Regions from separate parts of the Bacillus sp. Marseille-Q1617 genome, predicted to be linked through region 3. Evidence: a T-box and tRNA genes for the amino acid it is inferred to sense, from the RefSeq annotation. Region 3 holds a T-box; the other regions hold tRNA genes.

Region 1 (10,446 bases), on a different contig from region 3:
TTAAATACAAAGGATTCATGCAGGATTGGGTAAGCCCTGATCATGATACGATTCCGGTTGTAGCAGATCTGCAGTGCGACTTCATGAAACAAGTATACTTCGGCGAACGACTGAATGTATTTGTCAAAGCAGCCAGTGTGGGTAATTCTTCAGTTGATCTGCATTATATGGGCGTAAATGAAAAGCAAGATGTCTGCTTCGTTGGCAGAGGAACGATGGTACAGATTTCACGTAAGACGGGTAAAGGTGTTCCTTGGACAGAAGAGATGAGAAAGAAATTTGACTGTCCTTCAGTCATGTCCCCATCATCTTAAATCGTGTGTGAATGAATCACTGCCTATTTTTTAATTTACTTCTTCTCTATGTCACTCTAAACCGTACCTTCACATATGATATTCTGACGACCGACAATACCCATCCCCGCGGTTTAAAGCTGGCGAAGGCAAGGAGGGTTACCATAATTGAAGGACAATGATTTTACACACAAACCGTTGCTCACAAAGAGAGAAAAAGAAGTATTCGAACTGTTAGTCCAAGATAAAACAACGAAAGAGATAGCAAGTGATTTATTCATCAGCGAGAAAACAGTTCGAAATCATATTTCCAACGCCATGCAAAAGCTTGGAGTGAAGGGGCGCTCACAGGCAGTTGTAGAGCTTCTTCGCATGGGGGAACTCAAGCTTTAAAGTAAGGGACTGATTCTTAAGAACAATTTACCGGTTATCACAAACCGTTATTGTGCCATTAAGAGTCAGTCTCTTTTAGTTTGCTTGGTATATTGAACCTATTACTGAACTTTTCTTGAAATTTCCCTTGAAAAAGGAGAAAATGCTAGTAGGTCGAGTTGCGAAAATAACAAGAAACAGATAACGTTCACTTCATGATAAGTGATGATATTAAATAAGTACTAGTCAGTCAAAGGAGAATTATTATATGAATAAAGAAGAAGTCCAGCTGAAATCCGATCTGCAGGTGGTAGCGGATATTGAAAAAGACTTAAGATACATATCTTCCATCATTAAACAAAAGGGACGCGAGATCCTTAGTCAATATACACTTACCCCTCCTCAGTTCATTGCTCTTCAATGGTTATTTGAATATGGAGACATGACGATCGGGGACCTTTCCAATAAAATGTATCTCGCGTGCAGCACGACGACGGATCTTGTAGACCGCATGGAGAAAAATGAATTGGTTGAAAGGGTCAAAGATGAAAATGACAGACGGGTCGTCCGCATTCATATGTTAAAAGAGGGCGAAAGAATTATTGAAGAAGTTATTGAAAAAAGGCAAAATTATTTGCAGAGTGTCCTCGGGGATTTTTCAGAAGAAGAGGTACTCGGATTGAAAAGTAATTTAGCTAAACTCCATCAAGAAATGAAACCAGAGTGAGGGAATAATGTGATTCAACCAATTGGCATCATTGATTCCGGTGTTGGCGGATTGACGGTGGCAAAAGAAGTCATGCGCCAATTACCAAAAGAAACGATCTATTATCTTGGTGATACCGCAAGATGTCCATACGGCCCCCGGTCAGCCGGGGAAGTGAAGAAATTCACGTGGCAAATGACGGAGTATCTCTTACAATATGATATGAAAATGCTTATCATCGCCTGCAACACGGCGACCGCAGTCGTGCTGGATGAAATCCAGACTCAATTGGATATCCCGGTCATAGGTGTAATCCACCCGGGAGCCAGAGCTGCGATCAAGCATACGTATAATAAGAAAATCGGAGTGCTCGGGACCGTCGGGACGATAAACAGCGGTGCGTACGAAGAAGCGCTGCATTCGCTGCATGGAAGCTTGGAAGTAAGTCCCTTGGCCTGTCCTAAGTTTGTCCCTTTGGTTGAAAGCGGGGAGTATAACAGCGCTACGGCTGATTCGATCGTAAAGGAGACGCTTGCTTCCATGAAAGAAACAGACATCGATACACTGATCCTGGGCTGCACCCACTATCCGCTGCTGCAGTCAAAAATACAGGCTTTCATGGGGAGTGAGGTCAGTGTCATCAGCTCCGGCGATGAGACTGCCAGGGAAATCAGTACGATCCTGGACTATTACAACCTCCTATACCGCGGAGTCAGAGTGCCAGAGCACAGATTCTTTACTACAGGATCATCATTCTTATTTTCACAAATCGCCTCTGATTGGCTGAATATAGGGAAAGTCCATGCTGAAACCATCCGGCTTCAAGACTGAGTGTCTTGGCTGGATGGTTTTTTATTTCTTCCTGAAAAAGTTTGTCTGCTTTTCTAAAAAGTTTCGGTCTATTTCATAGCCAAGGCTCGTATACATGTAGTACAAACTGTCTTTTAGGAGGTTTCGCGATGTCAAAAAAAGCGAAAGTGTCAATTGCTGTAACGGTGTTAGCATCTTCAGTATATCTTTCAGGTTGCGGACTGTTGAGTTTTGGGGATAAAGAAAAGATCGATCCGCCGCAGGAAGTTTCACATTTAAAAGAAGGTGAAAAACTGGATACGGCAAAGAACGAAGAAGGTAAAGAGACGGCAAGCAATGATGAAGCTGTAGAAAAAACAGTGATGACAGAGCTTTATTTGATCGACAAGAATGGCTATGTGGTTTCCCAATCGTTACCTCTTCCGAATAATGAAAGTGTCGCCAAACAAGCGCTTGAGTATCTGGTGGTTAACGGCCCTGTTCAGAATGTCCTTCCAAATGGATTCAGAGCAGTCCTGCCGGCCGATACCCAAGTCACAGTCAACATCCAAGATGGAAAAGCTATCGCTGACTTCTCACCAGAATTCAATAATTATCAGCCTGAAGATGAACAGAAAATCCTTCAATCGGTCACATGGACGCTGACTCAATTCGATTCGGTCGAAAAAGTGGAGCTGCGTGTAAACGGCTATCCGTTAACGGAAATGCCGGTTAACGGCACGCCGATCGACGAATCCGGCTTATCCAGAAAAATGGGTATCAACGTCGATGCTAGCGGAGTGGCCGACCCAACCAGTACAAAACCGGTAACGGTCTATTATGTGTCGCAGACGGATTCTTCGACGTACTATGTGCCTGTAACAAAAAGGGTAAGTTCAAACGAAGCGGATGAAGTGAAAGCGGTCGTACAGGAACTTATCGAGGGACCTGGATACGGTACGTCCCTTGCCAGTGACTTTACCGGAGCGGAACTATTGGAAGACCCATCTCTGAAAGACGGGACTGTTACCCTCAATTTTAATGAAGCCGTGTATGGAAGCCTGGAAGAAAAAATGGTTTCCGAGCATATGCTGAATTCACTGGTTCTATCCTTGACGGAACAAAAAGGGATCAAAGGTGTGTCAGTTCTGGTAAATGGTGAAGCCACCACAGTAAGCAAAGACGGAGAACCGGTCACAGAACCTGTCACTCGTCCCGAAAATGTGAATGCAATTAGTTTTTAAATGATCATTTTTTGATATACTATTATAGAATCATGAAAAAGAGGTTGGCTGATGCCGCCTCTTCTCTTTTTGAGATGGACAATTTACATATGAATGAAAACGAGTATAACAGGAGGATAAAATATGAGAGCTGATGGAAGAGAAAAGAATCAATTGCGTGAAGTGAAGATCGAAACAGGATATGTCATGCATCCGGAAGGGTCTGTGCTGATCACGGTAGGAAATACAAAAGTGATTTGTAACGCAAGTATCGAAGAACGCGTACCTCCTTTTATGAGAAATAGCGGTAAAGGATGGATCACAGCAGAGTATTCCATGCTGCCGAGAGCCACCGAAACAAGAAATATCCGTGAATCTTCCAAAGGGAAGATTTCCGGCAGAACGATGGAAATCCAACGTTTGATCGGACGTGCTTTACGCGCGGTTGTTGACTTGGACGCCATTGGGGAGCGTACGATCTGGATCGATTGTGATGTCATTCAGGCGGACGGCGGTACAAGGACCGCGTCCATTACAGGAGCCTTTGTGGCAATGGCCCTGGCACTTGGAAAATTACAGGATAATAAGAAAATTTCACGTTTTCCCCTTAAGAGCTATTTAGCTGCAACGAGCGTAGGTATCATAGAGGATCACGGCTCGGTGCTCGACCTTAATTATATTGAAGACAGTAAAGCCCTGGTGGATATGAATATCATCATGACCGGAGAAGGGGAATTTGTAGAACTCCAGGGAACAGGAGAAGAAGCTACTTTCACCATGAACCAGCTGCATGAAATGCTGGAGCTGGGTCAAGTTGGAATCCAGGAACTATTCGAAATGCAAAAAAGTGCGCTTGGCGAATTGGCGCAAAGAATTCGATAAAGGGATGACACAGTTATGACTAGAAGTGTAATTATTGCGACAAAAAACAAGGGAAAAGCAAAGGAATTTCAAAATATGTTTGCTCCCTATGGATATGAGGTACAAACATTACTAGACTTGCCTCATATAGAGGATGTTGAAGAAACGGGAACGACTTTTGAGGAAAATGCCATATTGAAAGCTGAAACAGTAGCGAAAGAATTGGGTGTACTGGTGATTGCTGACGATTCAGGTTTGGCAATTGATGCACTGGATGGCAGGCCGGGAGTTTATTCCGCCCGTTATGCCGGGGAAGAAAAAAGCGATGAAGCCAACATAGACAAGGTGCTCGGGGAATTGAAAGATGTTCCTAATGGCGACAGGAGCGCAAGGTTTCACTGTGTACTTGCCATTGCAGGTCCAGAAGTGGAAACACGCACAGTAAACGGCACCTGTGAAGGACAGATCCTTCAGGAAAGACGAGGGACAAATGGATTTGGTTATGATCCGATTTTCTTTGTTCCATCCCTTGGGAAATCGATGGCGGAACTCTCACCGGAAGAAAAGAGCAGCATCAGTCACCGGGGCAGCGCTCTGAAAAAATTGGGAGCAATGATTACAGATTTCGTTTAAGAGGGTGAGGAAATCATGAAGCTTTTAGTTGTCAGCGACAGCCACGGTTCGAAAAAGGAAATTACAGAACTGGCTGAGAAATATGATGGTGAAGTAAACGCGATGATCCATTGCGGTGACTCAGAACTAAGTGCCGATGATGAAGCACTGTCAAACTATTTAGCGGTTCGCGGAAACTGTGATATGGATGCCCGTCTACCGGATGATTTGATAGAAGAATTAGATGGAGACACCATTATCATTACACACGGCCATTTGTACGGCATCAAAATGTCATTGATGAAACTTCGCTACAGAGCAGAGGAAGCCGGTGCTAAATTTGTCTTCTTCGGACATTCGCATACACTCGGAGCGGAAATGGCGGGCGGGACGCTGTTTTTAAATCCAGGAAGCATTTTGCTGCCCCGTGGAAGACAGGAGCGGACATATGCTTTGGTGGAGGCTTCGGAAGAGATGGTCAAGGTGCAGTTTTTGGCTCATGATCATGAAGTGGTTGAGGAGCAGGAGTTCACGCTTTAGAAATTGATTTTAAATGCATATGAACGATCATTTAAAGAACCTTCTATTTAGAGGGTTCTTTTGCTTTTCAAACAGGAAGACAAAGGATATAATAAATTGGTAGAGAAGTTAGCGATCAGGTTAACAGTATTCTAGAAAACTTTTTTTGAAAATGTATTGACTTCTTTATGCTATGTGAATATAATAAATATTGTCCTTAACAAAACATGTCCCAGTAGCTCAGCAGGATAGAGCAACGGCCTTCAAGTATAGGAGCCTCTATTAGGGAAACAGAAACCTATAGAGTGGACGACACTATATCGGTGAAGCCTTAACAGGTAATGCTGATGGTAATACCGAGGAAACTTACGACCAACTGGTGAAAGAATTTCGAATGGTATAACGGTAGAAATTCTGTATTATGCTTATAGCATCGTGAGGTTCCGTAGAGACTACACGTGTCGCACCTGAAACGGTGAAGATATAGTCCAGACCACAAACAGCGACTCCAAGCTGGTGCCGAAAGTCATAGTGGTAAGCTAAGCCGTCGGTCGGGAGTTCGAATCTCTCCTGGGACGCCATTATCATTACATACATACCTTGGTTTAACAGGGTTTTGAACAGATAAGGGATACTGACACAGATAATTAAAATGTGCCGGTATCCCTTTTTAAATTTGTATAATGCAATCCTTTTTAATTAAGAAGAAAACAAAAAGTTTGAAATTAGATAATGTCCCAGAAGCTTTCAAATATTTGAGCTTTATTAGGGAAACAGAAACCTGTAGAATTAGAATGGACAACAAGTTATGCAAAAGCTAATACCGAAGATGCCAAAATCTTCTGTGAGGTGATTAATGATGAACCATCACACAAAAGACAAAGGGGATTTAGGGATATTAAAGGCTCAAGTTGACTTATTTCAAAAAGGATATATGATCCTTAATCCCGCAACTGAACATGCACCGTTCGACATCGTTGTCTATAAAGGTGGGGTGTTTAAAAGGGTTCAAGTGAAATACAGAGACCTTAATAGTAAAGGGACACTGGAAGTGAGATTTCGCTCTAATTATTCAACTGCTAAAGGTGTTAAATCTAAAGAAGTTAATAAAGACGAGATTGATATCTATTGTATATATTGTCCTCAAACAGATGAATGCTATTACTTTGACCCGAAATCCTTTCTGAAATCACTGACTTTAAGGGTGGATGTCCCGAAGAATAATCAAAAAGAACATATTCATTATGCTTTGGATTATCGTGATATTCCATAGAAAATACAAATGTCTAACTTGTAGCAGTGAAGATATAGTACCGATCACAGCCAGCGACTCAAAAGGTGCTTCTGACATTGAACTCTTACCAATGAATTTTAATAATCAGCCTGTGGGAGTATTCTTTTTTATAAATATATTGCTTGATAACTTACAGACACTGAGTTATCCTGTTTAATAGACTATGTCCCAGTAGCTCAGCAGGATAGAGCAACAGTTTCCTAAACTGTAGGTCGGGAGTTCGAATCTCTCCTGGGACGCCATTGAACCTACATACATCGAGTCTGCCAATCGGCAGGCTTTTTTTCGTTCTTCATATTATTGAAGTATAGAGCGGCTCCTTATAATCTTTGTTTTCTCCAACCTCTCATGCTACACTATTACCATCTTTAATACGTATAGGCGGGGACAAAACATGACAAAGAAAAACAATGAGGAAAAAGGAAAGATCCTGCAATTTCCGGGATTGAAGGAGAGGCTCCTTGAAAAAGGGGTTCAGTCCCTTGAAAACGGCGATATTCAGGAATCGGCCGACCTTTTGACTCAAGCGTATGAAATGGATCCGAAGAATCCTGATATCAACACGGCGTTGGTACTTTCCCTTTATGAAAATAAACAATATGATGAAGCAAAAGTCATCTGCAAAGAAATGCTTCTTGAAGGGATCGGGGAGTATTTCGAGGTGGTCGATATGTACCTGATGATCCTCATCCAGCTTCATCAGCATCAAGACGTGATTGATACGATACACGCACTTTTTGACGAAAAAGAGGTGCCCATTGAAAAGGAAGAGCATTTCAAGAAGCTTCTGCACTTCAGTGAAAAGGTAAGAGATGGAAAAGAACCCGATATCGAGACGAAAAGAACTGCTGACAGTCCGGTGACTTCCATCTTGAGAGATAAGAGCCTCGAGGAACAGACCCTGATTGCAGCTCAGTTGGTCCATCAAAATATCCGTCCTTATCTGCCTGAGCTCCTTTCTTATTTAGGGGACAGGGATTCTCATCCTTTTCTGCAGTCCATGATTCTGAATGTATTACGTGAACATGGATATGATAAGGAGATTTTAATAACGAAGCTGAATAAAGAGGTGCCGGTCACTCCATCCTCCCTGCAGGATGTATTTGAAACAGACTTTTTTATGGAAGTATCAGAAGAGCTTGAAGACCTATTATCACAGCGGAATCCAACCTTATATCAACATGCCCTCGAATTGGTAAAAAGGCATTCTTTCCTTCTGTATCCTTTGGAACTGCAGGGGAGCCCTCACAGTGCTTCCATCGTGTATGCGTACTATACAGCGGAAATGTTTGCCGACACGATCCACCAGGAGGAATTGAAGGGGGAAATCGAGGAAAGTGAGGAACGCCGAAGCCTGCTTGCGCAGCTGAAAGAGCTAGAGGAAATTTCTTCACCGATAATTTAAATGCTCTCTGTTGAAAGAATGAGGCTGTATGTTATAATATAATGGTTGCAATAGAATAGATTTTTATATATTTACGATGATAGTGCTAGATTCACACAGGACTATCTACTACTATGCGTAAAAAATTAGAATCAAATATAGATTGTTGGAGGGAACAGTATGTCTGCAAAATGGGAAAAGCAAGAAGGTAACCAAGGAGTACTTACAATTGAAGTAGAAGCTGCGAAAGTAAACGAAGGTTTAGACGCTGCGTTCAAAAAAGTTGTAAAGCAAGTCAATGTACCAGGATTCCGTAAAGGAAAAATGCCTCGCGGTATGTTCGAAAAGCGCTTCGGTGTAGAATCTCTTTACCAAGATGCATTAGACTTCATCTTACCAGAAGCTTATGCACAAGCTATCGAAGAAACTGGCATCGAGCCAATCGATCGTCCGGAAATCGATGTGGAGCAAATGGAAAAAGGCAAAGAGTTGATCTTCACTGCGAAAGTACAAGTAAAGCCTGAAGTGAAACTTGGAGACTACAAAGGTCTTGAAGTAGAAAAAGTGGATACTGAAGTAACTGCTGAAGACGTAGAAGCTGAACTTACTTCACTTCAAGAAAAGCAAGCTGAGCTTGTTGTGAAAGAAGATGGAAAAGCTGAAGAAGGCGACACAGTAACAATGGATTTCGAAGGATTCGTTGACGGTGAAGCATTCGAAGGCGGACAAGCTGAAAACTATTCTCTAGAACTTGGTTCAGGACAATTCATCCCTGGATTCGAAGAGCAATTAGTCGGAGCGGCTGCGGGTGAAGAGAAGGAAGTAGAAGTTACATTCCCTGAAGAATACCATGCTGCTGAGCTTGCAGGAAAAGCTGCAACATTCAAAGTGAAAATTCACGAAATCAAAACAAAAGAACTTCCAGCGTTGGACGATGAATTCGCGAAAGATGCTGATGAAGAAGTTGAAACATTAGCAGAGCTAAAAGAAAAAATCGAAAAGCGTCTTCAAGAATCCAAGAAGAACGAAGCTGAAACTGCAGTTCGTGAAACGCTTGTAGAAAAAGCTTCTGAAAATGCAGAAGTTGAAATCCCTGAAGTAATGGTAAACAGCGAAGTAGACCGTATGATGCAGGAATTCGGTCAACGTCTTCAAATGCAAGGTATGAACCTTGACCTATACTTCCAATTCTCTGGTCAAACAGAAGAAGATCTTCGCGGTCAAATGACAGAAGATGCAGGCAAGCGCGTACGCACGAACCTTACGTTAGAAGCAATCGCTGCAGCTGAAAATCTTGAAGTGACTGATGAAGAAGCAGAAGAAGAAGTAAGTAAAATGGCTGAACAGTACAACATGTCTGCTGACAACATCAAGCAAGCCCTAGGCGGACTTGACACACTCAAAGCGGACCTGAAAGTACGCAAAGCAGTAGAATTTCTTGTTGATAACAGCAAAGAAGCATAATAATAAATAGAAACAAGGCGCGATTCGCGCCTTGTTTTGTACAATTAAAAGAAGTCATCTTTAGATAGTATGAGATAAAATAAGGTGTATTTCATACATAACATATTTTGAAGCATCTGATTGTTATTTAGCCTTACTAGCTTTTGATTGGAGTGCAGGACGAAGACTCCTGCGGGAGAAGTGGCCAAAGTGAGACCCCGCAGGCAAAGCCGAGGAGGCTCACGGGTCACCCGCGGAAAGCGAAGTCCTGCACGGAAATCAAAAGCGGCATTAGAAGGACAAAATTTTTTTCACACACAGTAAGAGAATAATAACCTGCAAATATGGATAAACCTTAATAGCAGGGACAAATTTTCAAAAACATACTTGCAACTCTTCTTTTACTGACCAATACATAAAAACATCTAAGTAAAATATTTGCTAAAATGTCCGATACATAATAAGATGATTCTTAAGAATCGTATAATTTTTTTACAAACATATACTGTGCTAAAATGCAATACATAACTTAGTGGTGAGAAGAAGCAAGTACTCGGTCGTCCATAATCAATTTATGATTGATTGAAGCAGTATTTATGAAGGGGTGAAATGCATTGTTTAAATTTAATGATGAAAAAGGACAATTAAAATGTTCTTTTTGTGGAAAAACGCAAGATCAAGTGCGTAAATTAGTAGCAGGACCAGGTGTTTATATATGTGATGAATGTATCGAGCTTTGCACTGAAATCGTAGAGGAAGAACTCGGTACCGAAGAAGAAGTTGAGTTTAAGGATGTTCCAAAACCAAAGGAAATCCGTGAAATCCTCGACGAATACGTCATCGGACAGGATCAGGCTAAAAAATCTCTTGCCGTTGCTGTTTACAATCATTACAAACGAATCAACTCAAGCAGCAAAGTGGATGATGTAGAATTGTCTAAAAGTAACATT
Region 2 (10,446 bases), on a different contig from region 3:
CGAGTCAGACTTTGATACACGATACGGCCAGCACCGATATTCAGGTGGCCCACCTCGGAGTTGCCCATTTGTCCTTCTGGCAATCCTACCGCTTCGCCGCTCGCTGTTAACTGATTATGAGGATATTTATTCCAAAGGCGGTCAAAGTTCGGTTTGTTCGCCTGTGCAACAGCGTTCCCCTCTTTTGTGTTACGGCATGCAAAGCCATCTAAGATGATTAAAGCAGTTGGTGACTTACTCATGTGAACCTGCCTCCAGTAGTTGCAGGAACGATTGAGGTTCCAAGCTTGCGCCGCCTACCAGAGCACCATCGATATCAGATTGAGCCATGTATTCCTTGATGTTGTTCGGTTTTACGCTTCCGCCGTACTGAACGCGTACAGAATCAGCGGCAGCTTGTGAGAACTCACTTGCCACGACTTGGCGGATGTGAGCGCAAACTTCGTTGGCATCTTCTGCAGTGGAAGATTTACCTGTTCCGATTGCCCAGATTGGTTCATAAGCGATGACTGTCTGCTTGACTTGATCTTCTGTAAGGCCTGTAAGTGCTTGTTTCACCTGAGAGCCCACAAGATCTTTCGTTTCATTATTTTCACGCTGTTCCAATGTTTCACCTACACACACGATCGGAGTGAGGTTGTGATTGAATGCAGCAAGAGTTTTTTTGTTGACAGAATCATCTGTTTCATTGAACATTTCACGACGCTCGGAGTGACCGATGATCACATATTCCACACCGATGTCAGCAAGTGCCACCGGACTCACTTCGCCAGTGAAGGCTCCGCTTTCTTCGAAGTGCATGTTTTGAGCTCCGATTGAAACCTTGCTCTCTTTTGTTTGTTCAACCAGGTTTTCTAAAAATAGGGCTGGTGCACAGATGACAGAGTCAACTTTGTCTGTATCAGGTACCAATCCTTTTACTTCTTCTGTAAAAGTCTTTGCTTCCGATGCCGTTTTGTGCATTTTCCAGTTACCTGCAATGATCGGCTTACGCATACTGCTCATCCTTTCTTATATCATGTTTAAAATGCTGAATTACTTGTCGTTAAGGGCCACAACACCTGGAAGTTCTTTACCTTCCATGAACTCAAGGGATGCGCCTCCACCTGTAGAGATATGACTCATCTTGTCAGCATAGCCGAATTTTTCGACTGCTGCTGCGGAGTCTCCGCCGCCGATGACAGAGTATGTATCTGTCGCATCGGCCAACGCCTCAGCTACGGCTTTTGTTCCGTTTGCAAATGCATCGAGTTCGAATACACCCATAGGTCCGTTCCAGATGACAAGCTTACTATCCTTGATTGTCGCTTGGAATAATTCTCTTGTCTTAGGACCGATATCAAGTGCTTCCCAATCAGATGGGATCGAATCGATATCCACTTCTTTTGTATTTGCGTCGTTTGAGAAGTCATCAGCAACGACTACATCGACAGGCATAAGGAAGTTAACGCCTTTATCTTCAGCTTTTTTCATGAATTGCTTTGCAAGATCGATTTTATCTTCTTCTAAAAGGGATTTTCCTACCTCGTGGCCCTGTGCTTTCACGAATGTGTAAGCAAGTCCGCCTCCGATGATCAGGTTGTCCACTTTATCTAACAGGTTATCGATGACACCGATTTTATCTTTTACCTTCGCTCCGCCGATGATCGCTGTGAATGGACGTTCCGGAGTTGAGAGTGCTTTTCCAAGTACCTCAAGCTCTTTTTCCATTAAAAGACCTGCCACAGCCGGAAGGTGCTTTGCGACGCCTTCAGTTGAAGCATGCGCACGGTGGGCTGCACCGAATGCATCGTTTACGTAAAGGTCGGCTAGTGCCGCGAATTCTTTCGCAAGTTCAGGGTCATTTTTCGTTTCGCCAGCATAGAAACGCACGTTTTCAAGAACAAGTACATCCCCCTCAGCCATTTCGCTGATTTTGGATTGTACGTTTTCTCCATACGCTTCGTCAGCCTTCGCAACGTTCTTGCCAAGCAGCTCCGAAAGTCTTTCTGCTACCGGAGTCAAACGAAGTTCTTCTACTACTTCACCCTTTGGACGCCCCAAGTGACTCGCCAGGATGACTTTCGCGCCGCCTTCTACTAAATACTTGATTGTTGGAAGTGCAGCTTGGATACGGGTTTCATCAGTGATTTTGCCTTCTGACATAGGTACGTTGAAGTCCACCCGGCAAAATACGCGTTTCCCTTTTACATCAACATCTTTGATTGATTTCTTATTCATCGTAAAAGGCCTCCTTTTGTGTTTCTTTTCATAATGAAAAGAAAATTCAGTATAGGAACAAGAAAAAGGGGAGTGGGGAATCTTCCCCGCTCCCCTTCATCCCTTTCCATTATAGATGGTGGGACAAAATTTATCCATCCTCACCCTGCTGATAATGTCAATTTACTTTAATGACGGATTAAAGACCTTTAGAAGCGATGTAATCAACAAGGTCAACCACACGGTTAGAGTATCCGCTCTCGTTATCATACCAAGAGATTACTTTTACCATGTTGTCTTCCATTACCATAGTTGATAATGCATCGATTGTTGAAGAAGCAGGGCTTCCGTTATAGTCAGTTGATACTAATGGCTCTTCGCTGTAAGCAAGAACTCCTTTAAGATCGCCTTCAGCAGCTTCTTTGAATGCCGCGTTCACTTCTTCAGCCGTTACGTTCTTGTCTAGTTCTGCAACTAAGTCAACAAGAGAAACGTTTGGAGTTGGAACACGTACTGCTCCACCGTTCAGTTTACCTTTTAATTCAGGCAGCACTAGTGATACAGCTTTTGCAGCACCCGTAGTTGTAGGGATGATGTTTTCAGCTGCCGCACGAGCACGACGGTAATCTTTATGCGGAAGATCAAGGATTTGCTGATCGTTTGTGTAAGAGTGGATTGTTGTCATCATTCCACGCTTGATTCCGAACTTGTCGTTAAGAACTTTCGCGAATGGCGCTAAGCAGTTTGTCGTACAAGATGCGTTAGAGATGACGTTGTGGTTCTCTGCATCGTACTTGTCTTCGTTAACACCCATAACAACTGTGATGTCTTCATCTGTTGCAGGAGCGGAGATGATGACTTTCTTCGCACCAGCTTCAAGGTGTTTCGCAGCGTCAGCACGCTTAGTGAAGCGGCCAGTAGATTCAACTACCACTTCTACACCAAGGTCTCCCCAGCCAAGTTGAGCAGGGTCGCGCTCTGCAAGTACTTTTACTTTTTTATCGCCGATAACAAGTGTGTCACCGTCAACAGTTACTTTCTCCTGAAGAGTTCCGTGAACTGTATCATATTGTAAAAGGTGAGCAAGCATGTTTGCATCAGTCAAGTCGTTGACTGCCACTACCTCTACGTTATCGTTTTTAAGTGCTGCACGGAATACGTTACGTCCGATACGTCCAAATCCGTTAATACCAATTTTCGTTGCCATAATATTATTTCCTCCTTTAGTGTGTGTAAGGATGATTTTTTTATATTTCAAAAGGCCTCAGCCTTTTAAAAGCTCTTTCGCTGCTCCTTCATCGGTGATCAGGATTGTTGAAGAGGGAGCACTTTTCAGATATGCCCGAATCGCTTTTGCTTTCGAGCTGCCGCCAGCGACGGCAAATACATGTTTGATGTTCTTCAAATCTTCAAGCTGGAGTCCAATGGTCGGCACTTTATGTACCACTTCCCCCGACTCATTGAAATAATAGCCGAATGCTTCGCCGACCGCGTTCCCTGCAGTGATTTTTTCAAAATCAGCCGGTGGCGTCTTTCGCCTTTCTGCCATTGTAATAGCATCTCCAATTCCATGAAGAACCATGTTTGCTGATTGAATTAAATTTAAGACCTCTTTAATCATCGGTTCCTTTAAAAAGGACTTGTAAACTTCTTTACTGACCTGATCGGGAACATAAAGAACGCGGTGCCGCATTCCGGTATGCTCTGCCATCTTCGCGCAGATCGTGTTGGCCTGGTTCTTCACATCTTCACCGATTCCGCCCCGCGCAGGAACAAACAAGGTGTCGGATCCGGAAAAGTCGGGTGTCAGCATTTCTGCGACAGCTGCCATGGTCGAACCGCCGGTCACAGCGATGATATTATTCCCCTCAAGGCGCTGTTTCATACTAAAAGCTGACGCACGCCCCAATTCTTCTTTTACCCACGGAGACTCATCACTATTCCCCGGAACGATGACAATTTCATTAAGATTGAGTAAAGACTGTAATCTTTCCTCCATGTCATTGATTCCCGAAATCTCTCTCATCATATTTTCGATTCGTTCCAGCAGCTTCATGCCGTCTTCGGTCATGATCATTCCGGAAGTCTTGATCGAGATGAGATCCTGATTCTTAAGGAATTCCACTTCACTTCTCAACACCCGTTCCGTCAGTCCAAGGTTCTGCGCGAGACTCCTGCGGCCGACCGGCTGTAAGAATTGAATCGAACGGAGAATCTGATGCCTTTTTTGCATAACTTCAAGCAGGTCGGGTAATAATCGCTTTTGTATATCAATAATGGATTCCATCGGTAAAAGCTCCTTACATGGAAGTGAGTGACTGCCACTTTATAGTAATTCCACAAGGGAAGTGCCACTAAACGTGCGCTTTCCATTGCGGGATACTGTCAAACGAATGCGGCTTATGTTCGCTGGACTATAAAAGTCCCACATAGACATATTATGTCCCACTGCCTCCAAAAAAAATTCATCCCTGCTTTCAACGTTCATTCTATCAGTATGGAAATCGCATTTCAACTAGAAACTACTGAGTTTTTCATGTAAACGCTTGCTAAGTGTAAAATAGTCAATTTGCCCGTACTGGATGATTTCTCCGTCATATTCCACCACCGGGATCATCAATCCGAAACGTTCCGTCAGTTCGTCACTCTGGTCGATATCCTTTTCGATGATGTCGAATTTCAGGTCGTCCTGGACGAGTTTAAGATTCAGTTTCGCGTCGGTGCAGAGGTGGCATTGGTTTCTGGTGTAGAAGATGACTGGGTTCATTGGGGTTGTCCTCCGTTTAGTGATTTTGCCAGATTTTATACATTGTACCTGGTACAATTCAGGGTGTTTGTACCAGGTACAACTGATAATACTATATATGCCGGTTTGGTGGAAATGGTGTGGGCGTTGTACCAGTTTCCATCATTATTTATCATTCATACCGCTTCCTCATTGTCGAAGAAGATATCCCGAGCTGATCCCGATATTTTGCGATGGTCCTGCGCGAGACGTCGTATCCTTTATCAATCAGCATGTTGACGATTTTCTGATCGGACAGCGGTTTCTTCTTATCTTCTTCGTCCACCAGGCGCTGGATTTCATTTTTGATCGTCGTGGAGGAAGCTGCCCCGCTGTCTTCTGAATGGAGCGACTTGATGGCGGCACTGAAGAAGTACTTCATTTCAAAGATGCCATAAGGCGTTTGCATATACTTCCCTTTCACCGCACGGCTGATCGTGGATTCATGGACTCCGGCTTCTTCGGCTACTTCTTTTAATGTAAGGGGCTGAAGGCCGGCCGGTCCATCCAGGAAGAAGGATTTCTGCTTTTCGACGATCAATTTCCCTACTTTTACAATGGTCTGTTTGCGCTGCTGCAAGCTTTGCAGCAGCCAATGGAATTCCTGTTCTTTCTCCCTTAGATAACTGCCGACTTCCTTATCGGAATGATGCTCAAGAAAAACCTTGTACTCATCATTATAGATCACTTTGAGTGTTGTACCGTCAAATAATGAGACGGTAACCGTCTTGTCGTCCAACACGTTCACTACTAATTCCGGTGCGATATAATGAGACGGCCCGTCGCTGTATAGGGCGCCCGGACGCGGATTGCATTGCTTGATGAGATCAGCGGCTTTCTGAATGTCTTTCAGTTCCACATTTAATTCTTTCGCCATTCCCTTCCACTTTTTCGCCGCAAAATCATCAAAATGATCCTCCACGATTGTCAGGGCCAATCCCGAAGATCGCTTTCTTCTTAGTTGGAGGGAAATGCACTCCTGCAGGGAACGTGCTCCAATTCCGGCAGGTTCCAATTCCTGCAGCATGCCTATATAGTGTTCCAGCTGAGACAATGGCAGATGGTTCCGGGAGAGGAAATTCTCCGTCTCGATTTGCAAGTATCCGTTATCATCCAAGCTGTAAAACAGTTCTTTCATGACTTTCAAGTCTATTTTAGAAAGCGATTTCAAATCTAGTTGAAGAAAAAGATGTTCATCAAGCGTATTCTTCGAGACTGATAGAAACTCTGTGAAATCTATCGGATCTTTGCCTTTATTTTGATACGACTCTCCTCGATCGGGAATGTCCATGACGGGGTCTTCTAATTGTATGAGGGGATTCTCCAATGCTTTCGTTTCAAGGAAAGCATTCAGTTCCATCGTGGAATATTGGAGGAGGGTGATGGCTTGAGAGAGCTGTTGTGTCATTTGAAGCTTCATTTGCTGTTTTTGCCATAATCCTGTGTTCAAATTCATCCTTCTAACCTCCTCCCTTCATTTTACATGAAAACGGGGCTTTCGTTAATGGGAATTGTTTGGAAGACTGGTTGTTTTATAGAATTCTATGAATTTAGTAGGAGGAAGATACCTTTTAATCATGCGCGTATAACTAACATTGACGGTTCCTTTGTGCTCCAGGCACTTGCTTTCCGCGGGGAGGAAGTTGAGCGGTGATACAACTGAAGACAAAAAAATACCGCAGCGTTATAAAAACGCTGCGGTATTTTGGTACGCCCTCGGAGGGAATCGAACCCCCATTTTAAGAACCGGAATCTTACGTGCTATCCGTTGCACCACGAGGGCATGTAGTTGGTTGTGAAAAACTATCGTACGAAAGTATATTATAAGGTACTTTTTTCAGGATTGCAATACGTTTTCTCTGTTTAAAAAAGGAATGGATGGGTATGATGTAGAAAGGATTACATAGTGTAAGAATCGCTGATGCGTCAGGTTTGACCTTTATTGACCAACAGTGTATGATTACAGTACAAAGTGAATATGTATTAAATACAAATAAAAAAGTGTACTTTAAGGAGGAACGAAGGATGAACTTAATTCCTACAGTTATTGAACAAACGAACCGCGGCGAGCGCGCATACGACATCTATTCTCGTCTGTTGAAGGACCGTGTCATCATGCTTGGAAGCGCCATCGATGATAATGTGGCGAACTCCATTGTAGCACAACTTCTATTCCTGGAGTCTGAAAATCCGGAGAAAGATATCTCCATCTACATCAACTCTCCTGGCGGAAGCATCACGGCAGGTATGGCAATCTATGATACGATCCAATACATCAAGCCTGATGTACAGACGATCTGTATCGGTATGGCCGCTTCAATGGGAGCATTCCTTCTTGCAGCAGGTGCTGAAGGCAAGCGTCTTGCCCTTCCAAATGCAGAAGTGATGATCCATCAGCCGCTTGGCGGAGCACAAGGTCAGGCGACGGAAATCGAGATCGCTGCAAAGCGCATCCTATTCCTTCGTGAAAAACTGAACCAGATCCTTGCAGACCGCACTGGCCAGCCTCTTGAAGTCATCGCAAAAGATACGGACCGCGACAACTTCATGACTGCTGAACGTGCGAAAGAATACGGTTTGATCGACCGCATCATCACTCGCAATGAAATGAATACAAAATAATACTCTTTTGAAGAGTCTGCCCCGTCGGCTTTGGCCGCCGGGGTTTTTTCATGAAAACCAAAGGCCCGTCCCTCGCTGCGCTAATGCGTTAACGCAGTCTGGGACGGGCCTTCAAGTGGTTATTCGTCTTTAAACGGTATGAGCACTTCCCCATTCCTCCCGCTTTTCAGGAGCAGATGCAGGATGGTTTTTGATAGTTCACTTGGATGATAGGGTTTCACAAGGTAATCGACTGCCCCCAGTGTGATGCCTTTTTCTTTTTCGTCCAGTGCGGAAGAAATGATGATCGGGATGTCACACAGCTCTTTATTTGCTTTTAGGGTTTGAAGGACGTCCCAGCCCGACAAGGCTCCTTCGAGCATGATATCCAGGACGATGGCATCCGGTCTATGCTCATGGATTTTTTCAATCGCGTCTTCTCCGGATTTCGCGTGCTGCACCTGGAATCCGCTGCCGGAAAGCTCTGTCGTCAATAACGATGCGAGATTGATGTCATCTTCTATGACAGTGATCGTCATGCCGTCCCCGCTTGATTCTTCCTCCTTGAAGGTTTGCAGCGTCACCATCGGCAGACTGATGGTGAATGTGCTTCCCTTCCCGATTTCAGAAGCGACCCTGATACTGCCGTCATGATTCTCGATGATTTCCTTCACGATCGTCAGACCCAGTCCTGTGCCGCCAATTCTTCTGCGGTCTGAATTATCGACCCTGTAGAATTTCGTGAACAACTTAGGAAAGGCATCATCCGGGATACCGAGTCCTTCATCGATGATATTGATGAACACCTTATCCTGTTTTTCATAAACGCGTGCCGTGATATTCCCTCCGTCAGGAGAATACTTGATGGCATTGCTGATCAGGTTCGTAAAGGCCTGGGATAATTTATCTTTATCGCCGAGCACCATCGTACAATCCGTATCTTTCTCAATCGTGAATGTATGATGGGGGACATTGATCTTTTGGGTATTGATGACATTTTGAATGATCGGGACGATGTCTTCGTACCGTTTATCAAAGGTCTGCCTGCCGGACTCCATTCTCTGGACATCGAGAAAATCATTGATAAGCGAGGTCAATCGTTTCGCTTCCTGATAGATGGTTGTCAGATACTTCTTCGTTCTTTCGGGCTTCAAGTCTCTGGTCAGCATCAATTCAGTGAAGCCGAGGACACTTGATAACGGCGTTCGAAGTTCATGGCTGACGGTGGAGACGAATTCCGATTTCATCTGATCCACTTCAAATTCTTTTGTGATGTCGCGGTGCACGAAGATGGTCCCGACTTTCTCATCACCTCGGTATAGGGCCTCCGAGTATACCTGGTAGACGGTCCTTCCATCTTGGAGATGGTACGTATGGAGGTGTCTGCCGGCTTTTTCCCCTTCAATGACCATTTCATAATATCGGTTCAGCCCTTTTTCATTTTCAACTTGATCTAAAAGTGCTCTTTTCCACTCTGGATACGGAGCCTGCTGCAGGGCGCACAGCTCACCTTTGATGATTTTTGATAATTTCGTATTCATCAGCATGCTGTTCCCGTCGTTATCGACAAGCTGGATGCCTTCCTGGATGTTATTCAGGATATCCTGATTCATATGACGGTCTTTTTCCGACTCTTCAAACAGATGGATTTTTTGAAGGGAGATGGAAACCTGTTTGCTGAGACTCCTGTATTCTTTGAGTTCCTCTGAGTTAAAATCTTGGCCGAAACGGCTGAAGACCATGATGGCTTCGACTTCTTTATTCAATGATAAAATCGGGATGAAAAGATCATAGGAATACATCGTTTCAAGATGGTAGCCCTTTTCTGCCTCTATAAGCTCACGTTTAATCGAAAAAGGCTCCTTCTTCTGAAATAAACGCTGATGCAGTCCGTTATACATATAATTTACAAACTGCCCCACTCCCGTTTCAGATATCCCGCATGATGCACGCGACTTCTGCTCATCCAGGAGGACTATCATGCCTCGCGAGGCATCCATGACGTCGCACATCGTGTCTACAATACTATCAAGCACTTCCTGCTTGTTGAGGGAACGGGAAATCCCGTTTATGAATTCATTGCGCCGCTCGAGCTGCTGCTCGCGAAGTTTGGCAACCGTAAGCAGATGCTCAAGCTTCGACTGCTGTGACTCAAGCTCATCCTGCTGGGCGACCAGCTCCTCATTCTGGGCCAGCAGATCTTCTTCCTTCAATTGAATTCGATGGATCATTTTTTCAAATGCCCGCGAAACCTTCCCGATTTCGTCCTTGCGATTGTTTTCAAAAGACCAGCGCTGGTATGTTTCATCCTCGGCAATCTGTTCGGCTGCCGTTGCAACCTGATTGAGTGGTGACCCAATCTGTTTGGCAAGCATCCTCATGATCCTCATCAATACCAGCAGCATAAGGAAAATGAATAGAACAAAGGCTCCCTGGCTGAGAGATTCCTTGCGTTTCACCTCTTCATATGCCTCATCACTCTTTTCCTCTAGCGAATCCTTATAATCATTCATCTGGTTTTGAAATGTGTCAACAGTGGCGGTTCCGCCGTCAGCCGATGCTTTTTTTACCGCTTCAATGTCCCCGTTATCGTAATTTAAAATGGCATTTGCGACGATTTGCCTGAAATAGTAATCAGAGAATTCTTCTACATCCTTGATGAAGGATTGATCATCCGGTTCGATCGCAAGCGTCCTGAATTTCTCGATGATATTCTCGATGACGATTTCCTGCCGGTAGATGCTTTCTTTCAGCTCCAGCCTCCCAAATGCAATGTAGCCCCGGGCATCAAAGAATGCTTTGCTGAATGCCCTGTTCAGCTGTTCAGCCACTGCTTCTTTTTCATTGAGTTTTTCCCGTTC
Region 3 (10,446 bases):
TTCATCCATATTGAAATAGTCTCCGATGACCCAGATCGGGATTTCTATCTTCCCTCTGCTTACAATGGCCTTCTCGATGGAAATGATCATCCCTTCTTTTATTTTTTCCTTAAACGAAGTGATGATTTGAGTACCGACATCCGGATACTGCTTTTCCTTTTTCATGCCGAATAACCCTTTTCCGCCTTTGACACTTCCCAACTTCGCCGCTACCGTTGAACCTAATAGTTGATAAAAATCATCAAAGTCGCGGTAATAAATTTTATTAAACCAGCCATCGTCGTGTGAGAGGTAAGCGTATCGGTTATTCAATTTCGAATAAAACGGGGCATCCAGCGGCTGTTTCAGATGACCCATATAGAGCAGCTCTGCAATTTCCTGTCCGTTTAATTCATTGACACCCGCTTCTTCGTCGAAATCGATCCAGCAGAAGTCACCATAGCTGTCCACATTGTCATGAATGATTTTGTTCATTTCTTCCTGTTCAACATATTCAAGATGAGTGTGAATGTTAAAGGCCCCATGCTCATACTGATGTTTGATCAACAGCAGGTTCTTCAGAGGCTGCGGTGTATTCAAAGCAAATTCCTGAAAATTAATCCCGTAGGAAACAACATATTGCCGATCTATATTTTTATGCACATAGATGATATCTTTTGTTTGCTTGTTCTTCAAAAACATTCCCTCCATCTGATTTCCACGATGCGTATCTAATGTATCTATTTTAGCAAAGAAATAAGGATATCGTTCTTTTCTATTTCATTTCAAAATGATGACAAAAGTCGCAGGAAATTGTCGAAAAAAGTCATTTGACAGGAACAGAAACTTATTATGCCTGCCAAACTATATAGGATACAGTTAGAGAGAATGCACATGAGCCTTCACTATAGTGTAGAAATGCTTGTTTTTTACAGATGTGACTATTCTAGCTAAATAGTAGAGGAAATGTTACATTTGAAATCGGGACTTTCTGGTTTGACTTCCAAGAATGGTCATGTAATATATGGAAAAACATTTATTACATACCTTAACAAATTCTTCTTTGTTAACGAACATTCCATATAAGGAGTTGAAAAAGAAGGGAAAACAGGATGGCAGCCAGTAGAAATTTTCCTTCGTTTCTATTAGACTAGGAATGTGAAATCTTACGAAATTCAGGTGAAATGATTATGGAAACTCGCCAGCGTTTTGCTGATAAATTTGACTGGGGTCTTGTCTTTTTATTGATGATGTTCTTTATCGTCAGTGCCCTTGGAATAAGCAGTGCTCAAACCTCAGGTCAATATGGAACAAATTTTGTTATTCGACAAGCTTTTTGGTATGTTGTCGGGGGAATTATTATCGCAGGTGCGTTATTCTTCGATTCAGAACAATATAAGCGCCTTGCCTGGTATATGTACGGCGCGGGGATCCTCCTGCTGCTTGTACTGCTGATTTCACCGGAAAGCATTGCACCATATAGAAATGGAGCCAAAAGCTGGTTCATGCTGGGGCCTCTCGGTTCCATCCAGCCTTCAGAATTCATGAAGACATTTCTGATTCTTGCTCTTGCCCGGGTGATTACGAACCATAATGAAGTCACCACCCGGAAAACATTACAGACAGACTTTCAACTATTATTGAAGATCGGCTTTACCACCCTTGTCCCCCTTGCTTTTATCATGAAGCAGCCAGACCTTGGGACATCCCTTGTTATTTTAGCCATCATGACAGGTATTATCTTAGTTTCAGGGATTACGTGGAAACTGATCGTTCCTATCTATGCCTTTCTCGGAGTGGTCGGGGGCATCCTCTTATCACTCGTGATTTGGGCTCCTGAATTCTTGGAAAAGTACACAGGTTTCGAACCTTATCAATTTGGACGGATTTATGCCTGGCTCGACCCTTATAACTACTCCAAATTGGAAGGGTTCCACTTGATCAACTCCTTGAATGCCATTGGATCCGGACAGATCTTCGGAAAAGGCTATAGCGACGGAGAAGTATATATCCCTGAAAACCACACCGATTTCATCTTCAGTGTCATCGGTGAGGAATATGGATTCATCGGCGCAAGTGTCGTCATCAGCTTATTTTTCCTGTTAATCTACCACTTGACCAAGACAGCCTTGGATACGAAAGAACCTTTCAATGCCTATGTATGCGCAGGAATTATCTCTATGATTACATTCCACGTTTTCCAAAACATCGGAATGACGATTCAATTACTGCCGATCACGGGAATTCCGCTTCCGTTCATTAGTTACGGGGGAAGTTCCTTGATGGGAAATATGCTGGCTCTCGGAATTGTATTCAGTATGAGATTCCATCATAAAACATATATGTTCTCTTCAGAAGATTCTTAACAATAAGTGTTGTATTTATCTCCAATATGTGTAAAATAATATCTAATCATATACAGGATATTCGACGATGAAGAGAGTAATTCTGACGTGGATCCCTATAGCGAGCCAGGGTTGGTGGAAGCCTGGTGTGAAACCCGGAATGAACCGCACTTCTGAGAAGTCTTTCTTGAAAATCATTAGGGAAAGACCGGCTAAAAACCGTTAATCTATAAGCGCCCTTCGGGAAAAAGAGTGGTACCGCGAGCTATAACTCGTCTCTATATTTAATAGAGACGGGCTTTTTTATTTTTTCCTTTGTTAATCACCGCTGTTGATTTCCGTGCAAGACTTCGCTTTCCGCGGGTGACCCGTGAGCCTCCTCGTCGCTCCGCTCCTGCGGGGTCTCACATTGGCCACTTCTCCCGCAGGAGTCTACGTCTTGCACTCCAATCAACAGCTAGAACTAGTTAAACTAACCCTAAACTTTAACAGAACCAATTATTATTCGGAGGTGGAAACGATGGATTTAAAGAAAGTATTAGCCAAAGAAATAAATTTCCAAGTTCTTTCTTCTTGGTCCGAAGAAGAAATTTATACGTTAATCGAAACACCGAAGCATGCCCATCTGGGCGACCTTGCTTTCCCCTGTTTCAGATTAGCAAAGGAATGGAGAAAAGCTCCTGGAGTGATTGCTTCAGAAATAGCCCAGTCACTCCATTCCCCTATGTTTAACAATGTGGAAGCGGTGGGGCCTTATGTGAATGTACGATTTGATCCCATACTCACTGGGAAGGAAATCGTTTCTTCCGTCCTTGAGCAAGGAGTTCATTACGGTTCCCATTCATTCGGGAAAGACAAAACCATTGTATTAGACATGTCATCACCCAACATTGCAAAGCCTTTTTCCATGGGCCACCTCCGCTCCACTGTGATTGGAAATGCGATAGCCAATTTAGCAGAAAAATGCGGGTATGAAACAGTAAAAATCAACTATATCGGTGATTGGGGCACCCAGTTCGGGAAGCTGATCGTTGCATTCAAAAGATGGGGCGATGAGGAGAAGGTAAAAGAAAACCCGATTGCTGAATTGTTTACCCTATATAAAAAATTTCACGAGGAAGCCGTTCAAGACCCTTCCCTCGAAGATGAAGGACGAAAAGCCTTTAAACTTCTCGAAGATGGAGATGAAGAGATCACAACGCTTTGGAGATGGTTCAAAAATGAATCACTCGAAGCATTTAAGACCATCTATTCCCTGCTTGGAGTGGAATTCGATTCATATAATGGTGAAGCTTTCTTTAATGACAAGATGGAAGAAGTCGTTGAACTGCTTGAAAATCACCAACTTCTCGAAACCTCTCAAGGTGCAAAAGTCGTAAGGATGGAAGATGAAACGCTCCCTCCTTGTTTAATCAAAAAAACGGACGGGGCCACCCTCTATGCTACAAGAGACTTGGCAGCCGCCCTATACCGTCAGCGTGAATACTCATTTGATGAAGCACTGTATGTAGTGGGACAGGAACAAACCGTCCACTTCAAACAAGTGAAAGGGGTGCTTGAAAAGCTGGGATTCGATTGGGCAAATGCCATGAAGCACATTCCATTTGGCCTCTACCTGAAGGACGGTAAGAAAATGTCGACTCGTAAAGGCCGCGTCATCTTACTTGAAGAAGTGCTTCAGGAAGCAATCAATATGGCAGGGGAAAACATCAAGAAGAAAAACCCCGATCTTAAAGAGGCAGCAGAAGTTGCACGGGATGTCGGGGTTGGGGCTGTGATCTTCCATGATGTGAAAAATGACCGAATGAACGATATAGAGTTCTCCCTCGAACATATGCTCACCTTCGAAGGAGAAACCGGCCCTTATTTGCAGTACACGCATGCAAGGGCAAAATCGATCTTGAGAAAAGCGGGAGCCCCCTCGCCTTTAGCGTTTGATGGTCTGAACGACTCAGCCAGCTGGGAAGTAATCAAACAGATTAGATTATTTCCTGAAACGGTGGAAAGGTCATGGAAGAACTATTCTCCTTCCATCCTTGCTAAATATCTGCTTGAACTTGCCAAGTCGTTTAACAGCTACTATGGAAATACAAAGATCATCCATGAAGATCCAAAACAAGAATCTCGTTTAACACTTGTCTACATCGTTGCGTCGGTTTTAGCGCAAGGACTGAACATCTTAGGTATCGGCTCGCTCGACGAAATGTAGAAATCCTGAAAATCTTGTCATTATTTCCCGAGAAATGACTTAACTCTTTTTCACTCTCTTTTCAATACGAATCAGCAAAATCACAAAAAACACTAGTACTATACCAACCAAACCAACCATTCCCCACTTCTTTACAGTCACTCCTTCATCCAGTTCCTCTAGAGTGACTTGTTGAGAAGGGGGAATTCCTTTTCCAAGGGACCTTTCTTCCTCTACTTTTACATCCATTGGAAAAGTACCGCTGCATGCTGTAATCAGGTAATTTCCTTTATCCTTATCAGCATAAAATACGTACTCTTTGTTTACTTTAAAATGAAAACCGCAGGAAGATTGATCGGTGTATACATATACAGCGCTCTTATTAGTTCCTTTCCAAATCTCCGTCACTTCAACGGCACCAATGGTAGAGTCTTCCTTTAGGTCCACTACTTTTCCTCTGAATACCGCATCAGCTTCTTCATACAATAGATCGGGGCTTCTATCTGCACATTTGCAGGCTATACCGTTTAAAGGAAAACCGAACAAAAACGCTAAAAGTGCGACTGCAGCAGCAACTCTCTTCATACTTCCTCCCCCATTCTCCCTTGGGATGGTGATCAAACAGATATTTCATGACGCTCCACTTAAAAAATGATATACTTTCTTATGTTATTTAAAACAAGATGACGATTGACTATATTGCAAGATGATAAAGGAGATATCTTATGTCTGAATTACTTCACTCTTTTGAAGCCTGGCTGCTGGATTATGGGATTTGGGGACTTATTCTTGTATCGTTTGCCGATTCATCCTTCTTCCCGATCCCGCCGGATGTTCTATTAATACCACTTGCCATTGCCAACCCGGAAAATGCCCTGCTTTATGCCTTATATACTACCATTGCTTCAGTCATCGGTGCGTTATTTGGCTGGTGGATCGGTAAAAAGCTCGGACGTCCGATATTGGTCTATCTATTCTCTGAACAAAGAATTCAGAAGGTAGAAGAATATTTTATGAAATACGGTCCAATGGCATTGCTGATTGCGGGTCTAACACCCGTTCCTTATAAAATTTTTACCATCTTTGCCGGTGTGTCCGGGGTGAAAATACGAGTTCTTGTCATTTGGTCGATTATCGGACGAGGCATCCGCTTCTTCCTTGAAGGAGCGATCATTTTAGCTCTTGGTGCCAAAGCAAAACCGTTCATCGAAGAAAACTTCACTATGCTCACACTCGCAGCAGGCGGAGTCTTAATACTAGCTTACATCATCTACCTGATCATCAGGAAGAAAAAACATACAGTTTAAACCTCAAAAGCGGAGGCGGATTGCCCAGAGGCGACAAGCATAAGTCAAAAACCCCGGAAAGGCGTTCTTTTGCCTTTTTGGGGTTTTTGACTTATGACCTCGAGCCTCTAGCCGCCGGAGCTGGACGATCAAAAGCGGAGGCGGCTTGCTCAGCCCCGACAAGCATAAGATGAATGGGCCGGGAAGGCGTTCTTTGCCTTCTTGGACCATTTAGCTTATGACCTCGAGGGGCTAGCCGCCGGAGCTGGACGAATCAAAAGCGGAGGCGGCTTGATAAGCCTCCTTCCAAGAAAAAGAGAGTATTGGGCAACCCCAATACTCTCTTATTTATTTCCCCCTACAATCAATCGCAAATGGTGCTTCAGCACTTCCAACGTTTGGTTCTGTTCTTCATAAAGCTCTCCGTCCATATCCACCTTTTCTATATCTTCTAATTGGATGTCTGCCTCAGGAGCCTGGATATGGATAATGTCATTGGAAGGGTCACTTACTTCCCCTGTACTTCTTAGCATGAAAAATTCCTTCAGTAAGGGAAAGCCCGATTTTTTCACCAAGTAAATATCAATCAATCCGTCTTCAAGGTTGATGCTGGCAGGCAGCGGGTTTGTACCGATTGAACGTCCGTTTGCTGCGAGCAGCATCACTACCTCTTCCCTGTATACCTTGCCGTTGGCCGTGATGGTGACATTCAATAACTGAGGATCCTGAATGGATTGAAAAGCACTGATATAATAACTGAGCTTTCCAAGTACATTTTTGGATCCTGTATCGATATTGTCACTAGCTTTTGAGACCAAGCCCGTCCCCCAGAAATTACTGAAATAGCGGTCGCCTGCTTTGACAATATCAATATCCCTTTCATGACGGGATTCAGTGATGGTTTCCACGGCTTGTCTCATATTCATCGGGATGTCCAGGGAGCGTGCAAAGTCGTTACATGTTCCACCGGGAAGGATCGCGAGCGTAGGTTTCACTGAGAGACGTGCTAAACCATTGACCGCCTCATGTACTGTACCGTCTCCTCCCAATACGACGACAAGATCATATTCGTGACCTTTGTCACGGCAGATTTTTTCAGCATCACCTTTGTCTTTTGTCTTATGCACAGTTAACGTATCACAAATATCCAATAGGGGCGCGGTGACTTCCATCAATTGTATTTCCAACTCTCCGCGACCTGCTTTTCCATTACAAACCAATAATATCTTTGAGTAGAAAATAGTCATCACGTCACCAACTTAATAAGAATATTTTTCCGAAAAAAAAGAGGCTGACCCAAAAAGATGAAATGATCACCCTTAAAGGATCAGTCTTTAATGAGCCATTGGTACTAATAAATGAATATCGTTTAGACTTTCGTTATTCTTGGGTCAACCTCTTTATTATGCTGTATTCGATTCTTCTTGTTGAGGAAGGATCGATCGATGCGCTATCCGCAGCCGGCCTTTAATATAGCTTTGACCGTCACAGGCAATATGCGTGTTCTGCATCCGATGGATTTCCATCTCTGCAAACATGGCCAGTGCACGTGAAACCTGGTCCAATGCCATGTTAAGGCTGTGAAGATCAGAAGGTCGATTCCCACTCATACAACGGTATGAAATCTCATCCGCCTTCTTCCTGATTTCCATTAATGTCTGGACATCAAACATCACTCTCTCCATACCTTTCCCTCCTTTTCACTACTATTTAGTATATCGTGAAAAAAAGAGAAATATGTGTGGCCAACCTCTTATGAATCCTGAGTTAACGTCTTAGGTAATGGCTGATATGGCTTTAGTGAATGTAGAATCTCACGTCTGGACTTTGTTTTAGAGATATTGACGCCGACCTTCGATAATTTGGTTATCACTTTCTTAAAGCGATCGTTCTCCTTTACCACGTTATTCACCTCTTTGATTAAATTTCGTTATCTATTTGTACGTATGAAATAAAAAAAGGTTTCACTTTATTCTAGATGGTTTACCTATTCCCCATAAATGAAACAATAATCCTATTTTTTGTTTTTTTCTAAGAATATTTCACCTTGAAATACACATTTTAAACGTATGAAAACAAAAATAGCTATTATCATTGTCGCCATGTCCCTTGCCTTTAGTCTTACAGGAATCGAAGGGGCTCAAGCAGCCCAAACTTATCATGTTAAGGAAGGAGACACTCTTTGGAAAATTTCCAAAAAGTTTCAAGTTGGTTTATCTGAACTGATTGATGCAAATCCCCAAATTCCTAACCCGGATTTGATTTATCCAAGTCAAAAAATCCATATCCCGAGCATCAAATCAATAAAGTCTGTTGAACGACAAGTGATTGATCTTACAAATCAGGAAAGACAGAAAGCTGGACTCGCCCCACTTCAATTAGACTGGCAGCTGTCCAGAGTTGCACGCTACAAATCCCGGGATATGAGGGATACAGGATATTTCGCACATCGAAGCCCTCAATATGGTTCACCTTTTGAGATGATGAAAAGCTTTAATGTTCAATACAGTTCAGCCGGTGAAAATATTGCAGTAGGACAGACCAGTCCCGAGCAAGTTGTAAGAGAATGGATGAACAGTCCCGGTCACCGGAAAAACATCCTCAATGGCACCTACACCTATATCGGGGTTGGCTATGCCAAAGGCGGTTCATACGGAACATATTGGACGCAAATGTTCATTTCGAAGTAATCAATCCCCTCGGATATTCCGGGGGTTTTTTCTTTTCAGCCATAATCCCCAGAAAGAGAGCATAAGAATGAAATAAGACGGGCTCTTTCGAAGGGGGAAGATTATGCTGTTTAAGAAACCATATTTCTATTGTTTCCTTGTTTTATTTTTTCTTTTTTGCGGTTTAGGGAATGCGGTATTCGCAAGCGATCCGATCATCGATTCCATTGATGACTATCTAAACAAAGAAGAAGCGTATTTCAAAAAAGGGTCGGTAACTGTCAGGGATTTCGTTGATACTTCAGGGGAAGTCATGATGAGTGAAGATGAAACGGAGAGTGTAAAAATAAAAGCTTTGTACATCAGCTATACAGAACAAAGAGACCGATTTTTCCATTTTACCAATAAAGAGATTTACTACTATGACCTGGATCATAACGAATTATTACCTTCGTCCTCAGTGGTTTTAAATGATGAACTGAAAGCTTTCATAGACGATCATAAGGATGAATTGAACCGCTCAATCAACGGTCCTTCCCTATTCCTGATTCTGTTTTTCATCTTTTCATTCGTAATCGCAGGACCTTTCCTGACCATGGCGTTCCACAGACCCTCCTCGGAAAGATGATTTATGCATAAGGTGTACTGCCCCCATTACAGCAGCACACCTTTTTCAATTAACTTCCTCCGTATACAAAGAATATTGCAGGCAATTCTTCAAATAATAATGATTGTACTGCCACAACAATTGAGGGGGAATTTGAATGAAAGTACGCGATCTTATGTCGACAAATGTTGAAGCTGCATCTAACCAGGATTCTTTAACGAATGTTGCTTCAAAAATGCAATCAAAGAATGTTGGTTCAGTTCCTGTAGTGGAAAACGGACAGGTTGTCGGTATGGTAACGGACCGTGACATTGCCACTCGCGGACTGACGAACGGTACGCAGGATAATGTATCTCAAGTCATGTCTCAAAACGTTGTGACCATTTCACCAGATGCATCTGCTGAAGAAGCTGCGGCATTAATGTCCCAGCATCAAGTCCGCCGTCTTCCAGTAGTGGAAAATGGAAATCTTGTCGGGATGCTTGCTCTTGGAGACTTAGCAGTACAACAGAAATCTGACCAAAGCGCCGGCGGTGCACTAAGTCAGATTTCCGAAAACCACACACGATAATCACCTTATACAAAAACAAAGAGGCTGAATTTGTTCAGCCTCTTGTTTTTTCATGACTCCAAACGACAATATTTTCACATTCAGGCAGGATTTTCTTTATTTTTCGAGAATATCTTTATAAAGCCATAGTACTTGAATGTGAGGATGTAGGAGGTATCGGGATGAGTCGTTCAGCTTATTATCGTAAAGAAGTAAGGAATTTCAAACGGGAAAGCCGCAAGAAAGTGTTTGTGGACGGGATTCTTGATTTCTTATTTATGCTATTTGGTATTTCCATGATTACTGGAATATTACTGTTTGTCTTAAGCTATTGGAACTACTACTGATCCCAAAATGGTTCTTTTACCCTTTCTGTACCACTCGATATTCAACATATGAACCGGCCTCTGCCATGGATGATTATTCCCATGGCTTTTTTCTTTTCAACGATAAAAAATAATATTATTTTACACTTTGTTTTTCTCTATCTTAAAATAATGTTTTCTTTCCTGCTTAGGTCTCCCCATTCCTTCTTCAACCCCATAAATATCAAGTATTCATTATGATGGTATACTTCGTCCCTCTAAATTGTTTTTTGGTAATATTTAAATATTCAGATAATAACTTGACAAGGGATTTCAATTTTCAGATAATAGTTAGCGTAACCGATTCAAATTTTCGAGGGGGTTATCATGGATATTTTAAACAGTTTGGTAAATGAGGCAAATTCACTATTATGGGGTTACATCTTAATTGGTTTACTGATCATTTTAGGATTGTACTTCACGGTAGGATCTAAATTTGTTCAAATTCGCCATATCG

What was found. A T-box is a leader RNA that pairs with one kind of tRNA and senses whether it is charged. The one in region 3 lies ahead of argS (arginine--tRNA ligase), so its partner is inferred to be a tRNA-Arg.
Region 1: it encodes a tRNA-Arg, which carries the amino acid that the T-box ahead of argS (arginine--tRNA ligase) is inferred to sense. The anticodon was not compared.
Region 2: it encodes a tRNA-Arg, which carries the amino acid that the T-box ahead of argS (arginine--tRNA ligase) is inferred to sense. The anticodon was not compared.

Annotation. Positions count from the first base shown of each region.
Region 1 covers NZ_CAHJXM010000003.1:60,944-71,389, forward strand. Annotated here, with positions in the region: gene HWX64_RS17530 (thioesterase family protein) at 1-314, shown strand, start outside; gene HWX64_RS17535 (response regulator transcription factor) at 462-686, shown strand; gene HWX64_RS17540 (MarR family winged helix-turn-helix transcriptional regulator) at 934-1,392, shown strand; gene racE (glutamate racemase) at 1,402-2,202, shown strand; gene HWX64_RS17550 (GerMN domain-containing protein) at 2,331-3,404, shown strand; gene rph (ribonuclease PH) at 3,528-4,265, shown strand; gene HWX64_RS17560 (XTP/dITP diphosphatase) at 4,281-4,877, shown strand; gene HWX64_RS17565 (metallophosphoesterase family protein) at 4,893-5,396, shown strand; gene HWX64_RS17570 (group I intron-associated PD-(D/E)XK endonuclease) at 6,235-6,648, shown strand; tRNA gene HWX64_RS17575 (tRNA-Arg) at 6,835-6,911, shown strand; gene HWX64_RS17580 (tetratricopeptide repeat protein) at 7,064-8,074, shown strand; gene tig (trigger factor) at 8,234-9,517, shown strand; gene clpX (ATP-dependent protease ATP-binding subunit ClpX) at 10,111-10,446, shown strand, end outside.
Region 2 covers NZ_CAHJXM010000002.1:709,232-719,677, reverse strand. Annotated here, with positions in the region: gene gpmI (2,3-bisphosphoglycerate-independent phosphoglycerate mutase) at 1-242, opposite strand, end outside; gene tpiA (triose-phosphate isomerase) at 235-996, opposite strand; gene pgk (phosphoglycerate kinase) at 1,036-2,220, opposite strand; gene gap (type I glyceraldehyde-3-phosphate dehydrogenase) at 2,399-3,406, opposite strand; gene HWX64_RS14940 (sugar-binding transcriptional regulator) at 3,464-4,486, opposite strand; gene HWX64_RS14935 (glutaredoxin family protein) at 4,715-4,966, opposite strand; gene rpoN (RNA polymerase factor sigma-54) at 5,118-6,440, opposite strand; tRNA gene HWX64_RS14925 (tRNA-Arg) at 6,696-6,767, opposite strand; gene clpP (ATP-dependent Clp endopeptidase proteolytic subunit ClpP) at 7,010-7,606, shown strand; gene HWX64_RS14915 (ATP-binding protein) at 7,726-10,446, opposite strand, start outside.
Region 3 covers NZ_CAHJXM010000001.1:112,096-122,541, reverse strand. Annotated here, with positions in the region: gene HWX64_RS00685 (hypothetical protein) at 1-681, opposite strand, end outside; gene HWX64_RS00680 (FtsW/RodA/SpoVE family cell cycle protein) at 1,170-2,345, shown strand; T-box leader at 2,401-2,607, shown strand; gene argS (arginine--tRNA ligase) at 2,845-4,533, shown strand; gene HWX64_RS00670 (hypothetical protein) at 4,573-5,097, opposite strand; gene HWX64_RS00665 (YqaA family protein) at 5,238-5,819, shown strand; gene HWX64_RS00660 (diacylglycerol kinase family protein) at 6,143-7,045, opposite strand; gene HWX64_RS00655 (hypothetical protein) at 7,202-7,483, opposite strand; gene HWX64_RS21810 (Lmo0850 family protein) at 7,552-7,701, opposite strand; gene safA (SafA/ExsA family spore coat assembly protein) at 7,868-8,488, shown strand; gene HWX64_RS00645 (hypothetical protein) at 8,592-9,095, shown strand; gene HWX64_RS00640 (CBS domain-containing protein) at 9,232-9,645, shown strand; gene HWX64_RS00635 (hypothetical protein) at 9,807-9,971, shown strand; gene HWX64_RS00630 (sodium:alanine symporter family protein) at 10,317-10,446, shown strand, end outside.